Regions from separate parts of the Nocardioides sp. NPDC004968 genome, predicted to be linked through region 1. Evidence: riboswitches for the same ligand, from Rfam matches in the RefSeq annotation. Region 1 holds a riboswitch; each other region holds the start of a gene.

Region 1 (5,063 bases):
TCCTCTGCTCCGCCGCCACCCCGCCCGGCGCCGGCGTCCACGGCATGTGCGGCTACCACGCCGCCCACCGCGCTCTACGCCACCTGGATGGGGATCACTCCCCCGCCCGGTGATCGGCCCACCAGCCGGCCCACCTCGTGTCGAGCTGCCCGAAGTCGGTGCCGTCGAGGCCGTACGTGCTGAGGATGGCCATCGACGTGCCGGCCGGGTCGGCGTCCGACGGCGCGGTGCCGGCGATCACCAGCAGGCCCTCGCCCCATGCGTCGACCGTCACGCCCAGCTGGTGCGCCGAGCGGAACCAGACCTCGCCAGTCACGTCCTCGCCGGCGATCGTCGTTGTGTAGCGGCTGCCCCGGGGCTGGTCGGCGACAGCGTCGAGGCCGAGCCGCTCGATGACGGTGCCCGAGTAGGTGCCGCGATCGGCGAAGAACAGCGTGCGGCGCGTCATGCCGGGCCGGCGCTCGAGCGCGAACCGAAGCTGATGCATGAACGACGTCCATCCCTCGGTGACATCGTCGTAGTACGAGTCCCAGTCCGGGTTGCCGGACAACGGCGCACGAGTCAGCGTGATTCGGACACCGTCGCCGTCCGGCTGGATCTCGAATTTGTCGCCGCCGTTGACGACCAGTGTGCGCCGGTCGGCCTCCTCGACGACGTCGGTGAAGTAGATCGAGTCGATCTCGGCCTCGGCCTCATCGGTGTCCCAGCCGTGCCACTGTCGGATGGCGGCCGGATCCCGCAGCGCCTGCCACGCGGCATCGGCCGAGGCCGACGCGGTGACCTCGATCCGCGGCGTCTCGCCGCGCTGAATGTCATTCATCACTCTGCTCCTGTTCGGACGGTTCGGCCACCGCGGCCGGGGCGGGATGCCCGCCGATGACCACGCGGTACTGACGACCGGTCGGGCTGTCGAAGCTTTCGGCCGTACGCCGCAGCGCTTCGGTCAGCTCCTCGGTGAATCTGTGCACGTCGGCGGCGTCAGCGAAGCGCACGGCGGCCTCGATCGTGAACGTGAGCAGGCGCTTGCCCTGCTCGTCTGCCTTGACCTGCATACGGGCTACATCCCGCACGGTGGCTGCCGCGACCCCGACCAGGTGGTCGGCGGCGAACTGGTCCATGATCCGCCCGGCGCTCTCAGCAGACTCGGATCCGCGGCCCATCACCGATGGGTCGACCACGATCGCACCCGGCTTCGCACGCACGATCCGCTCGACGAATCCGCGGCGCTTCCGCTCCTCGACCAGCTCCACCAACCCGGCCGACTCGAGCGCCCGCAGATGGTAGTTCACCCGCTGGCGAGGCAGCTCGAGCACGGCAGCGAGCTGGGTGGCCGACGTGGGCTCCTGCAGGTGACCGAGCAGCTGCCGACGAATAGGCGACAGCGCCGCGGCCACCCGGTCCGGCTCGTCGACATAGATGATGCCGTTGCTCACAAGATCCAGGATGCAATTGACAAACAGATTTGTCAATTGAGGTGATCGCCCCAGAAACCAGGTGCCACCGACGTACGTCCTGGCTAACGTCTGGCCCATGCCGCAAGCCCGTCTGCGCACCGAGCGCCTCGACCTGGTCCCGCTTTCCGAGGAGCATCTGCCGTTCCTCGTCGAGCTCAACTCGGACCCCGTGGTGCTCCGCCATCTGTTCACCCGCGCGCTCAGGCCGGAGGAGACCGAGGAGCGGATGCACAAGTGGATCCGGGTGGCGAAGGAGACGGAGGCGCTGGGCAAGTGGATCGGGTACGCGGCCGGTGAGGCCGTCGGGCTCTACATGTTCGAGCCGCCCGACAACCCGCCGCGCACCGATGCCGCCGAGCTGGGCTACCGGCTCCCGCAACGCCAGTGGCGCAAGGGCTATGCGAAGGAAGGCTCGCTCGAGCTGCTCCGCCACGGGTTCGAGGACCTCGGGATCGATCGGGTGATCGCGCAGACGATGGCGGTCAACGAGGCGTCCCGCGCGACCATGGTCGCTGTCGGGATGAGCTTCGTACGCGCCTTCCACGAGACCTTCGACGAACCGCTCGCCGGGCACGCCGACGGCGAGGTCGAGTACGAGGTCACCCGCGAGACCTGGCTCGCGCGCCACGCGGGGTAGGCTGCGAGCACGCTCGTGGCGCAGGAACCCGGTGAGAGTCCGGGGCGGTTCCGCCACTGTGACGTCCGTACAGCTTCTGGGCACGGACACAGCCAGACACTGGCCACGGGCAATCCGACCGATCGACGGGGCGAGAACCCCTAGGAGGAACTCGGCATGGCCGACTCTGCACGCGTACGCATCGCCCTTCTGTCCACCTCGGACACCGACCTGCTCTCGGCCCGTGCCAGCGGCGCCGAGTACGCCTGGGCGAACCCGTCGCGAGCGACCGATCTGGAGCAGGTCGTGGCCGACGCCGACCTGGTCGTCTTCCGGCTCCTCGGCTCGCCCACCGACCTGTGGGACGGCCTGAGCGCCGTCAAGGAGCGCGGCACGCCGGTCGTGGTCCTCGGCGGCGAGCAGCAGCCGAGCGCCGAGCTGATGGAGCACTCCACCGTTCCGATGGGTGTCGCCGCCGAGGCTCACCGCTATCTCGCCGAGGGCGGGCCGACGAACCTCGCCCAGCTGCACGCGTTCCTCTCCGACACGGTCCTGCTGACCGGCTTCGGGTTCGAGCCGCCGGCCTCCGTCCCGGCCTGGGGCGTCCCGGAGCGGGTTGTGAACCCCAGCGTGGCCCATGGGTCACCCTCAGCTTCACAACTCCCCAGGATCGGGGTGCTCTACTACCGCGCCCACGAGACCAGCGGGAACACCGCGTTCGCCCACGCGCTGGCCGACGCCATCGACGCGACTGGCGCGGCCACCGGCGTACCCGTCTTCGCGGGTTCCCTCCGCTCGGCCCCCGATGACCTCTACGAGGCGCTCGGCACCCTCGACGCGCTGATCGTGACCGTGCTCGCGGCCGGTGGCTCCGTGCCTGCCTCGGCGAGCGCCGGTGGCGAGGACGAGGCCTGGGACGTGGAGCGGATGGCGGCGCTCGACATCCCGGTGCTGCAGGGCCTGTGCCTGACCAGCTCGCGCGCGGAGTGGGAGGTCTCCGACGACGGCGTCACGCCGCTCGACTCAGCCAACCAGATCGCGATCCCCGAGTTCGACGGGCGGATCATCACCGCCCCGTTCTCCTTCAAGGAGCTCGACGAGCAGGGTCTCCCCCACTACGTCGCCGACCCCGAGCGCACCGCGCGGGTCGCCCGGATCGCGGTCAACCACGCCCGCCTGCGGCACACGGCCAACCCCGACAAGCGCCTCGCGCTGGTGCTCTCCGCCTACCCCACCAAGCACTCCCGGATCGGCAACGCGGTCGGCCTGGACACCCCGGTCTCCGCGATCCGGATGCTGCGCCGGCTCCGCGAGGAGGGCTATGACCTGGGACAGGACAACGAGGTCGTACGCATCCTCGACTCCGTCGCCGCCGAGGAGGGCGACACCGCCGCCGGCGACGCGCTGATCCACGCGCTGATCGCGGCCGGTGGCCAGGACGAGGAGTGGCTGACCAACGCCCAGCTCACCGACGCCCACGTCCGCATCTCGAAGGCCGACTACGACAAGTGGACTGCGGATCTCCCGGCTGACCTGCGCGAACAGATGGTCGAGACCTGGGGGCCGACGCCGGGGAGCCTGTTCGTCAACGACTCGGGTGAGCTCGTGCTGGCCACGCTCCAGGCCGGCAACATCGTCATCCTGATCCAGCCGCCGCGCGGGTTCGGCGAGAACCCGGTCGCGATCTACCACGACCCGGACCTGCCGCCGTCGCACCACTACCTCGGTGCCTACCGCTGGCTCGAGCACGGCTTCCGCGCCGACGCCGTGGTCCACCTCGGCAAGCACGGCTCGATGGAGTGGCTGCCCGGCAAGAACGCCGCGCTCTCGGCGTCCTGCGGCCCGGATGCGGCCATCGGCAACATGCCGCTGATCTACCCGTTCCTGGTCAACGACCCCGGCGAGGGCGCCCAGGCGAAGCGCCGCGCGCACGCCACGATCATCGATCACCTGGTGCCGCCGATGGCACGCGCGGAGTCCTACGGCGACATCGCGCGGCTGGAGTCGTTGATGGAGGAGTACGACCGGATCTCGTCCATGGACCCGGCCAAGCTGCCCGCCATCCGCGGCGAGATCTGGCAGCTGATGAAGGCCGCCGAGCTCCACCGCGACCTCGGCATGGAGGAGCGGCCCGAGGACGACGACTTCGACGACTTCATGCTCCACATCGACGGCTGGCTCTGCGAGATCAAGGACGCCCAGATCCGCGACGGCCTGCACATCCTGGGCGCCGCGCCCGAGGGCGAGGCGCGGGTCAACCTGGTGCTCTCGATCCTGCGCGCCGCGCAGGTGTGGGGCGGCGTCGGCGGCGCCGTGCCCGGGCTGCGAGCGGCGCTCGGACTCAAGGAAGGGGTCTCGACAGGCTCGACCACCGGGAGGTCAGCGGTCGACGAGATCGAGACCCAGGCTCGGGGGCTGGTCGAGCGGATGGACGCGGCCGGCTGGGACCCGGCGGTCGCCGAGACGCTCCACGACGACCCGGCCGTGCGCCAGGTGCTCGTCTTCGCCGCCGAGCAGGTGGTGCCGCGGCTGAACGGGACGACCGACGAGCTGTCCGCCGTCCTGCACGCGCTGGACGGTGGCTTCGTCCCCGCGGGGCCGTCGGGCTCGCCGCTGCGGGGGCTCGTCAACGTACTCCCCACCGGGCGCAACTTCTACACCGTCGACCCGCGCGCGGTGCCGTCGCGGCTGGCGTGGCAGACCGGGCAGGCGATGGCCGACTCGCTGCTGCAGCGCTACCTGGACGAGACCGGCGACTACCCGACATCGGTCGGGCTCTCGGTGTGGGGCACGTCCGCGATGCGTACGTCCGGCGACGACGTCGCCGAGGTGCTCGCACTGCTCGGGGTGCGCCCCGAGTGGGACGAGGCCTCCCGCCGGATCACGCACCTCGACGTCATCTCGCTCGAAGAGCTCGGCAGGCCCCGGATCGACGTGACCGTACGCATCTCCGGGTTCTTCCGCGACGCGTTCCCGCATGTCGTCTCGATGCT
Region 2 (5,063 bases), on a different contig from region 1:
GCCACGTCCCGCAGCTCCAGTGCGGCGGGTGTGTCCGGCATGGGCAGCTCCTCGAATTGAAAGGTTTCAAGCCTGGTTTACGCTAGTGATGGCAATCACATACGTCAACACTCTGAGGCCGCTAATTTGAGCGAGATCCGGACTTTGTCATCAGACCGCGTCGGCGCCCGCCCGCATCCGGGCGGGAATCCCGCCGCGTCAGACGGCGTTCAGAGACCCATGCACGCACTCTGGGTATGGGCACATCCGCACGCGTCATCACTCAACGGACGGTTGCGCGAGGTCGGCGCGAACACGCTCGGCGCCGCCGGCTGGAGCGTCGACGAGATCGACCTCTATCGAGAAGGTTTCAATCCACTTCTGGTGGAGCGGGGCGAGGCCGACGTACGCCGCCACCAGGACCGGCTGCGGGAGGCCGATCTGCTGGTCGTGCAGTTCCCGCTGTGGTGGTATTCGGTGCCGGCCATCCTCAAGGGCTGGATCGACCGGGTCTTCGAGTCGGGGTTCGCCTTCGACGTACCGGATCCGGAGACCGGCAAGCCGCTCAAGTACGGCAAGGGTGGTCTGGTCGGCAAGCGCGCGCTGACGATCGTCACCGCCGGTGACCGGGCCGCGACGCTGGGCCCGCGCGGGATCAGCGGCGACATCGAGGACGTCCTGTGGCCCCTTCTGCACGGCACGTTCTGGTACACCGGGATGGACCCGCTGCGCCCGCACCTGATCACCGACACCGACACCATCGACGCCCAGGTCATGGCGCGGATCGAGGCCGACCTGAGCGTACGTCTCGAGGGCGTGATGACGGAGCCGCGGATCGACTACCGGCCGATGGCCGAGGAGCACTACGACCACACGATCAGACTCCACGACTCGGTCGCGCCCGGGGAGGACGGGCTGAGCGCCCATCGCGAGGGCTGAGGTCGTCCCCCACGGGGGCGGGGCCCCCTGCTACGGTCTTGGAGCCAGCCGCTTGGGACGTAGTCCCGGCACGGGAACCCGGTGAGAGTCCGGGACTGACGCGCAGCGGTGTGGGTGACGGACGGGACACTGTGCCACTGGGCCCTCGGGCCTGGGAAGGCGTCTCGCGCCGGTCGATCCCGAGTCCGAAGACCTGCTGGCCCTGCAGCAGACCGCTGCCGGTCAGGACGGGCGACGCGCACCAGCCCGCGACCAGCTCGAGGACCGACGTGCACCTCTCCCGCACCATCCGAACGTTCACCGCGAGCACCGTCCTGGTGCTCTGCTCCGCACTGGCCGGCTGCGCCGCCGACCAGCCCTCCGGCGCACAGCAGGCGGCCGCCGACACCACCGGCTTCCCGCTCACCCTGACCAACTGCGGGCGCGAGATCACCCTCGAGGCACCGCCCGAGCGCGTCGTCTCGCTCAACCAGGGCTCCACGGAGATCCTGCTCTCGCTCGGACTGGCCGACCGGATGGCCGGAACTGCGACCTGGACCGACCCGGTGCTCGACTCGCTGGCCGCGGACAACAAGGACGTGCCCCGGATGGCCGAGAACGCGCCCTCCTACGAGCGCGTCCTGGAGGCCGAGCCGGACTTCGTCACGGCCTCATTCATCAGCACGCTGGGCGAGGGCGGGGTGACCACGCCCGAGGACCTGGAGAAGCTCGGCGTCGGCTCCTACCTCTCCCCCGCCGAGTGTCTCAAGGACAACGAGGGCGATGACGACGGCACCCGCCACGACGCCCTCGAGATCGACACGATCTTCCAGGAGATCACCGACCTGGCGCGGATCTTCGGCGTCCCCGAGCGGGGCGAGGAGCTCGTCGCCGACCTGTCGAAGCGGCTGGAGACCGCCCGGACCGAGGCGCCAAAGGGCGAGGTGAGCGCGATGTACTGGTTCGCCAACTCCGAGTCGCCCTATCTGGCCGGCTGCTGCGGCGGCCCGGGGATCATCGGCCGCACCCTCGGCATCGAGAACGTCTTCGACGACACCACCGACGAGTGGCCGCAGATCAACTGGGAGACCGTCGCCGAGCGCAACCCCGATGTCATCGTCCTCGGCGACCTGACCCGCAAGAGCCAGACCGCCGAGACCGCACGCGCCAAGATCGACTACCTGAAGAGCAACCCGGTCACCGCCCGGATGGACGCAGTCCGGAACGATCGCTTCGTGACGCTCTCCGGAGCCGAGCTCAACCCCTCGATCCGCACCGTCTACGCGGTCGAGAACGTCGCGGACCAGCTGGCCGACCTCGACCTCCGCTGATGCCCGTACGCCTCCCCCGCGCCGGCGTCCTGCTGGTGGCGCCGCTGGTGGTGCTGGCCTCGGTCGCAGGCGCCATCACCGTTGGGCCCTCCGACCTGAGCGTCGCCGACGTCTACGGCGTCGTCGCCGACAGGGCCGGGCTCGGGCTCTCCGACCTCACTCTGCTCCAACAGAGCATCGTGTGGGACCTGCGGCTGCCGCGTACGTTGCTGGCCGGGATCTGCGGAGCCGGACTGGCGATCTGCGGAGTGATCCTGCAGTCGCTGCTGCGCAACCCGCTCGCCGACCCGTTCGTGCTCGGGATCTCCTCTGGAGCCTCCACCGGGGCGGTCGCGGTCGTCGTGCTCGGCGTCGGCTCGGGCGCGATCGGTCTCTCCACCGGGGCGTTCGCGGGCGCGCTCGTCTCGTTCGCGCTCGTGCTGCTGCTGGCCTCGCTCGCCGGCGGCACCACCGACCGGCTCGTGCTGGCCGGCATCGCCGCCACCCAGCTCTTCTCGGCACTCACCTCGTTCATCGTGTTCACCGCGGCCGACGCCGAGCAGACGCGCGGAGTGCTCTTCTGGCTGCTCGGGTCGCTCTCCTCGGCGAGCTGGACCGACGTACTCGTCTGCGGGGTGATCGTGCTCGGCGGGCTGCTCTGCTGCGTCGCGGGCGCCGGGTGGCTGGACGCGTTCGCGTTCGGCAACGACGCGGCGGCTTCGCTCGGCGTCGACGTCACGCGCATCCGGGCCGTGCTCCTCGTGCTCACGGCGCTGATGACGGCCGTCATCGTCTCCACGTCCGGAGCGATCGGCTTCGTCGGTCTGGTCCTGCCCCACTTCGCCCGCGCGCTGGTCGGCGCCGGGCACCGGCTGCTGCTCCCGGCCACCGCGCTGCTCGGCGCGATCTTCCTGATCTGGGTCGACACCGCGGCCCGGACGGTGATCGACCCCGAGGAGCTTCCGGTCGGGGTGGCGACCGCGCTGGTCGGGGTGCCGGCCTTCGCGCTGGTGCTGCTGAGGGCGCGACGATGACCGCGCTCGAGGCCGGCCGGGTCCGATGGGCTCCCCGTGGCCGGCTCGTCGTCGACGAGGTGTCCCTGCAGGTCGAGGACGGCACCACCGTCGGACTGCTCGGTCCCAACGGTTCCGGGAAGTCCTCGCTGATCCGGATCCTGGCCGGGCTGAAGCCACCGGACTCCGGGGACGTCCTGCTCGACGGCAGCCCGCTCGCCGGCATGTCCCGGCGTCGGCTGGCACGCCGGCTCGCGGTCGTCGAGCAGGAGCCGGCGACCAGCCAGGACCTCCGCGTACGCGACGTTGTCGGGCTCGGCCGGGTCCCCCACCGCCCGGCCTGGGCTCCCGACAGCGCCCACGACCGTGCCGTCATCGAGGAGGCCGCCGCCCACGCCGGCATCGCCGACCGCCTCGACCAGCGCTTCTCGACCCTCTCGGGCGGCGAGCGGCAACGTACGCAGATCGCTCGGGCGCTCGCCCAGGAGCCCGAGATCCTGCTCCTGGACGAGCCGACGAACCACCTCGACGTACGTCACCAGCTGGCCCTGCTCTCACTGGTCCGCCGGATGCCCACGACCTGCCTCGTCGCCCTGCACGACCTCAACCTCGCCGCCGCCTACTGCGACCAGGTCTTCGTGCTCTCCGAGGGCCGCGTCGTGGCCGGCGGACCGCCCGCGCAGGTGCTCACCGAGACCCTCATCGCCGACGTCTACGGCGTGCGAGCCCGGGTGCATCACGACGACGGCGTCGTCATCCGCTTCCTCGGGCCCGTCACGTCCTAGAGCTGCGAGTCGTAGACGCGTACGTAGTCCACGACCATGCTCTGCGGGAACTGGGTCGTGCCGTCGGGGTTGCCGGGCCAGTTGCCGCCGACCGCGACGTTGAGGATGAAGAAGAACGGCTGGTCGAAGACCCAGGGGTTGGCGCCGGTGTTGGCCGTGGTGAAGGTCTGATAGGCCACCCCGTCGACCGACCAGGTGATCGAGCCGGGCCGCCAGTCGATCGCGAAGGTGTGGAAGGTGTCGGCGAAGGACCAGCCCTGCGGGTGCATGTACTGACCGGTGATGCCGTTGCCGCCGGAGTATCCCGGGCCATGCAGGGTGCCGTGGACCAGGTGGGGCTCGTAGCCGACGTTCTCCATGATGTCGATCTCACCGGCGTTCGGCCACGGCGTGTTCGGGAACTGGCCGCCCAGCATCCAGAAGGCCGGCCAGATCCCCTGGCCGCGCGGGATCTGGATCCGCGCCTCCAGGCGGCCGAACTTCGGCTGCACCTTGCCCTTGGTGGTGAGCCGGGCCGAGGTGTAGCCGCTCCCGCTCCGGCGGGCGGTGATCACCAGGTTGCCGTTGCCGTCGAGGGCGGAGTTCTCGCGAGAGTCGGTGTAGGTCTGGAGCTCGTTGTTGCCCCAGCCCCCGCCTCCGGTCTCGAAGTTCCAGTTGGCGCCGTTGGGGGCGCTCCCGGCGGGCCCGTCGAACTCGTCGGACCAGGTCAGGGCGGCCGCCTCGACGTCTCCGGTGCGGCTTGCTGCGCTGCCCGCGTCGGGGCTGGGCACGGCGGCCGGCGCGGCCAGCGGGGCAACCAGGACGAGGGCCAGAGCGGCGGTCGCCGTGAGTGTGGTGCGGATGGTGCGGATCCTCGAGCTACGCATCGAACGCTCCTTCATGGGGGTTAACTGTAAGGCGACCTTACTGTTATTTGCCGTCCTGCGGAACGGAAACGCCGGGCGACGTCCGGTCACCGCGAGAACCCGCTCGATGCGCTCTAATTGGTCCCCGGAGCGGGGCCATCGGGGGCCCCTGCAGGTGAGGTGATCGCAATGGCACGGGATCCATACAGGCCA
Region 3 (5,063 bases), on a different contig from region 1:
GGGCTCGCTGCCTGGCGGCCGACCGAGGACCGCCAGCCGGTCGAAGGATCGGAGCGCCAGGTCGAGGTCGTGGATGGTCGCGACCAGGGTCTCGGCCCGGTCGGCGACGCTTTGAAGCAACCGCAGCTGCCAGGCGACATCGAGATGGTTGGTGGGCTCGTCCAGGAGCATCACCGGGCACTCCTGGGCGAGGCCGCGGGCCATCACCGCCCGGCGCCGCTCGCCGCCGGAGAGCCGCTCGCACGGGTCGTCGATGCGGTCGGCGAGGCCGACGGCGTCGAGAGCCGCCCGGACGATCTCGCGCTCCTGCCGTCCGCCCCGGGACCAGGGCCGGGTGCGGGGCACCCGGCCCAGCGCCACCATCTCCCCGACGAGCAGCTCGGCGGAGACGACCTCCTCCTGGGGGACGTACGCCATCCGCCGGGCGCGTTCACGCGAGCCGATCCGGGCCGTCTCGTGGAGCCGGCCGGTCTCGTCGGCGAGATGGGCCAGCCCGGCGCTGGGCCGCAGAACCCCGGCAAGGATCCGCAGCAGGGTCGACTTGCCCACGCCGTTCACCCCCACGATCCCGAGGCGGGTGCCCACCGGCACGTCCAGATCGACATCGCGAAGCACCTCGCGCTCGCCCAGCCGGGCCGCGACCCCGCGCAGCCGCAGCGCGGGCCGGCCGCTCACGCGTTACCGCCGAAGCGATACCGGCCACGGCCCAGCAGCAGCAGGAAGAGCGGCGCGCCGACGACGCCGGTGACCACCCCCAGCGGGATCTCCTGGGGGCGGGCCACCACCCGGGCGAGCACGTCGACCCACAGCAGGAACAGCCCGCCTCCCAGGGCCGCGACCGGGAGCACCACCCGGTGCTGGGCGCCCACGAGCAGCCGGGCCGCGTGCGGCACGATCAGCCCCACGAACCCGATCCCACCGCTGACCGCGACCAGGACCCCGACCAGCACGGCCAGCGCGACGAACAGAGTCGTACGCAGCGCCGCGACGTTCACGCCGAGCGCGGCAGCGGTCTCGGGGCCGGCGGCCAGGGCGTCCAGCCAACGGTGGAGCGCCAGCATTCCGAGCCCCAGGACGAGACTGAGGACCGCGGGCAGCCACAGCTTCTCCCAGCTGGCGCCACCGACGCTGCCGAGCATCCAGAACATCACCGAGTCGGCCGCGCGCGGATCATCGCTCATGAAGACCAGGAACGAGGCGATCGCGGAGAGCCCCGAGGAGAGCACGACACCCGAGAGCACCAGCCTGATCGGGGTCAACCCGCCCTGTGCGGTGGCCACCAGCCACACCAGCATGGCCGAGCCGACCGCCCCGAGCAGCGCGCCGCCGGAGACCGCATAGATGCCGAGGCCGCCCAGCGCCCCGGTGGTGATCGCCGCCGTCGCTCCCACCGAGGCGCCCGAGCTGATCCCGAGCAGGAACGGGTCGGCGAGCGGGTTACGGACCAGGGTCTGCATGCCGGCGCCGGCGACGGCGAGGCCGGCGCCCACGGCGAGCGCCATCAGCGCCCTGGGGACGCGCAGCTCCCACACGATCACGTCCCACTTCCCCGTGGCGTCGCCCTGGAGCCGGTCGCCGACGGTCGCGACGACCTCACCGATCGGTATCCGCTCGGACCCGAAGGCCAGGGACGCGACGGCGCTGAGCGCCGAGGCGAGCAGCAGCCCGGCCACCAGCGGCACGAACGGGACTCGTCGTCTCCCCTCACGAGCACGGCGCGGGCTCAGGGTCTCGCGGGACAGCGTTTCCACGGCGGTCGGCCTCTCAGGTCCTCTGGACCCTGGTCGCGAGGGCCGTGACGTATATCTGAGCCGACAGGTTTTCGGACTCGGGTTCACCCGGCGACGCCGCCTTCCCAGGGACTCGGTCCCCAGTGGCTTCCTGGTCGTCGCCGTCGCCCTCACCGCTGCGCGCCAGTCCCGGATTCACACCGGAGTTCCCTGGCATCCATCAGGATGCGTTCGACTCGGCGCAGAGGCTAGCACGGGCTGCGGAGACGGTGTCGGGGAAGTTTCCGACGACACGGCAGAACACAAGATCTAGGAAGTTGCATTGGTGTAATTCCCGCATATAGTGGTCCTCGCAGCTGGTTCTCCCACCTCGGCGACGGGGCGGGAGAGGCAAGAGGGAACCCGGTGTGAGTCCGGGACTGCCCCGCAGCGGTGAGTGGGAACGACCGCCGTCACGAAGCACTGGGAGCAAGCCGGCTCCTGGGAAGCGACGGCCACTAGGACCGAGCACGATGACGCCCACGAGTCCGAAGACCTGCCAGTGCCCACCTCATGGTGGGGTCCGCGACCTCGAGGGAAGGTCAGGGGATCGAGCGAGCACCACGTGACCGGGTCCGCCCGGCGCGCTGCCGCCGTCCTCCCTGCCCCGGCACGGATGCACGAGACATCCAGCGGGCCGGGGGCCCGCGTGAGCAAGGGGCATGGGGCTTGATCGACACCGAGGGTCTACCGATCCGCACCGAGAAGTCGGCGTACGTCTTCGACTATCCGATGGCCGAGGACCTGGCGAAGAAGCAGCGGAGCATCTTCTGGACCGCCGAGGAGATCCCGGTCGAGAACGACAAGCAGGACTTCCTGGTCAACATGACCGACGCCGAGCAGGCCGCGGTCAAGACCACGCTGAAGCTGTTCACCATCTACGAGCTGATCCTCGGCGGCGAGGTGTGGGGCGACCGGATCTTCCACGCGTTCCCGCGTCCGGAGGTCCAGATGATGTCCAACGCCTTCTCGTTCGCCGAGCTGAACATGCACGCGCCGTTCTACGCGAAGCTCAACAAGGTCCTGATGATCGACACCGAGGAGTTCTACGACTCCTACAAGAACGACCCGGTGCTGGCCGAGCGGATCCAGTTCGTGTGGGACGCGATCGCCGACGAGGACCTGCTCTACGCGCTGAGCGTCTTCACGCTGATGGAGAACTGCGTCCTCTACTCCAACTTCGCCTTCCTCAAGCACTTCCAGTCCGGCGGGAAGAACCTGCTGCAGAACGTGATCAGCGGCATCAACTTCTCCGCCCGCGACGAGAACCTGCACGCCACCGGCGGCGCCTGGCTGTTCAACACCACCCTCGACGAGTACGCCGCCACCGTCCCTGCCGACAAGTTCGAGGCCGAGCGCGACGACCTCTTCGCGAGGGTCCGTGGCGTCGCCGAGCACCTCTACGCCCACGAGGCCCGGATCGTCGAGATGCTCTTCGACGACGGGCCGATCGCCGGCATCGACCAGGCCGACCTGGAGACCTTCGTGAGGTCCCGCATCGACATGACCCTGGAGAACATGCGGATGGAGCCGCTGTTCAACGTCGAGGCCAACCCGATCGCCGAATGGTTCTACAGCGGCATCAACGGCACCCAGTTCCACGACTTCTTCCAGGTCACCGGCAACGAATACAACCGCAACATCGGCGAGACGGAGTTCAGCTTCTAATGAGCAACAACAACTGGGAGGCGCTCTCGGCCGAGCGCAAGTCCCTGCAGGCCGAGGGCGTCGTGCCCGCCTTCATGACCACGGCGGGCTACGCCATGTTCAAGGCCAAGTACACCGTCGCCGACCAGAGCGTCCGGGAGCGCTACGAGACCATCGCCAGCACCGCCGGCGACCTCGCCGACGAGATGTACCCCCGCGAGGACGGCGTCTCCTGGACGGAGCGGTTCTTCGAGGCGATCTGGAACGGCTGGCTCTCGCCGTCGACGCCGGTGCTGTCCAACCTCGGCACCGACCGGGGTCTGCCCGTCTCGTGCGAGGGCTCGTACGTCGAGGACTCGGTGTGGGGCTTCTACGAGACCCTCAAGGAGGCGGCGATCCTCTCCCAGAACGGGTTCGGGACCTCGGCGTACCTCGGTGATGTCCGGCCCCGCGGCGCGAAGTTCAGCGACAACGGCAAGGCCAACGGCGTGGTCCCGGTCTTCTGCAACTTCGTCGAGATGACCAACCAGATCAGCCAGGGCGCCACCCGCCGCGGCTCCTGGGCGGGCTACCTGCCGGTGGACCACCCGGACTTCTTCGAGCTCGCCGACCTGATCTTCCGCGAGCCCGCCAACAAGAACATCGGCTGGATCTTCAGCCAGGCGTTCATCGACCGGATGCTCGCCGGGGATCGCGATGCTCTGGAGCGCTACCAGCGGGTGCTGAAGATCCGGGTGGTGCTGGGCAAGGGCTACATCTGGAAGGTCGACACCGTCAACGCCGCCCAGACCGAGTCCTACAAGGCCAACGGGCTGGCCAACAAGGCCTCCAACCTGTGCTCGGAGATCACACTCTTCTCCGACGAGGACCACTCCTATACCTGCGTCCTCTCCTCGCTGAACCTCTCGACCTACGACGAGTGGAAGGACCAGGACACGGCGTACGTCGCAACCGTCTTCCTCGACGCGGTCGCCGAGGCGTTCCTGCGCAAGGCCCGCACCATCCGCGGCCTGGAGCGGGCGGTGCGCTACACCGAGAAGGCCCGCAGCCTCGGGCTGGGCGTGATGGGCTACCACGACTACCTGCAGAAGCAGCGGGTGCCGTTCGAGTCGGACAAGGCTGCGGCGCTCAACAAGGACATCTTCGAGCGGATCTCGTCGCACGCCGACGCAGCGTCGCGGTGGATGGGCTCGGTCGCGGGCATCCCGGAGTGGTGCGTCGGGCGACGCAACTCCCACCTGATGGCGATCGCGCCGACGATGAGCACCGCGGTGATCGTCGGCGGCACCAGCCAGGGCATCGAGCCGTACGTCGCCAACGTCTGGAACCAGACCACCTCGGCCGGCGAGATGCCGCGGGCCAACCAGAACCTCGTCGAGGTGATGGAGGAGCGCGGGGTCTACGACCAGGCGCACATCGACGACATCGTCGACCACGGCGGTTCGGTCCAGCACGTCGACTGGCTCGACGAGCACGAGAAGGACGTCTTCAAGACGGGCTACGAGATCGACCAGGAGATCCTGCTCGCCCGCGCCTCGGACCGGCAGGTCTACATCGACCAGGCCCAGTCGCTCAACCTGTTCTTCCAGGCCGACGCGACCCCGCAGTACATCAGCAAGATCCACAAGCTGGCCCTGCTCGACCCGA

What was found. A riboswitch is a leader RNA that binds a small molecule or an ion and turns the genes downstream of it on or off. The one in region 1 is predicted to bind cobalamin.
Region 2: it holds a riboswitch for cobalamin, as region 1 does, so the genes downstream of both, ABZU72_RS19660 (ABC transporter substrate-binding protein) here and cobN (cobaltochelatase subunit CobN) in region 1, are expected to answer to the same signal.
Region 3: it holds a riboswitch for cobalamin, as region 1 does, so the genes downstream of both, ABZU72_RS28175 (ribonucleotide-diphosphate reductase subunit beta) here and cobN (cobaltochelatase subunit CobN) in region 1, are expected to answer to the same signal.

What each region holds. Positions count from the first base shown of each region.
Region 1 covers NZ_JBEXJF010000041.1:3,184-8,246, reverse strand. Annotated here, with positions in the region: gene ABZU72_RS24845 (NAD(P)/FAD-dependent oxidoreductase) at 1-113, shown strand, start outside; gene ABZU72_RS24840 (hypothetical protein) at 95-820, opposite strand; gene ABZU72_RS24835 (helix-turn-helix domain-containing protein) at 813-1,433, opposite strand; gene ABZU72_RS24830 (GNAT family N-acetyltransferase) at 1,531-2,091, shown strand; cobalamin riboswitch at 2,069-2,214, shown strand; gene cobN (cobaltochelatase subunit CobN) at 2,248-5,063, shown strand, end outside.
Region 2 covers NZ_JBEXJF010000023.1:55,786-60,848, reverse strand. Annotated here, with positions in the region: gene ABZU72_RS19670 (sugar ABC transporter ATP-binding protein) at 1-41, opposite strand, end outside; gene ABZU72_RS19665 (NAD(P)H-dependent oxidoreductase) at 220-918, shown strand; cobalamin riboswitch at 947-1,134, shown strand; gene ABZU72_RS19660 (ABC transporter substrate-binding protein) at 1,188-2,228, shown strand; gene ABZU72_RS19655 (iron chelate uptake ABC transporter family permease subunit) at 2,228-3,241, shown strand; gene ABZU72_RS19650 (ABC transporter ATP-binding protein) at 3,238-4,005, shown strand; gene ABZU72_RS19645 (glycoside hydrolase family 16 protein) at 4,002-4,871, opposite strand; gene ABZU72_RS19640 (hypothetical protein) at 5,040-5,063, shown strand, end outside.
Region 3 covers NZ_JBEXJF010000063.1:3,951-9,013, forward strand. Annotated here, with positions in the region: gene ABZU72_RS28165 (ABC transporter ATP-binding protein) at 1-675, opposite strand, end outside; gene ABZU72_RS28170 (iron ABC transporter permease) at 672-1,682, opposite strand; cobalamin riboswitch at 1,796-1,981, opposite strand; cobalamin riboswitch at 2,071-2,288, shown strand; gene ABZU72_RS28175 (ribonucleotide-diphosphate reductase subunit beta) at 2,439-3,437, shown strand; gene ABZU72_RS28180 (ribonucleotide reductase N-terminal alpha domain-containing protein) at 3,437-5,063, shown strand, end outside.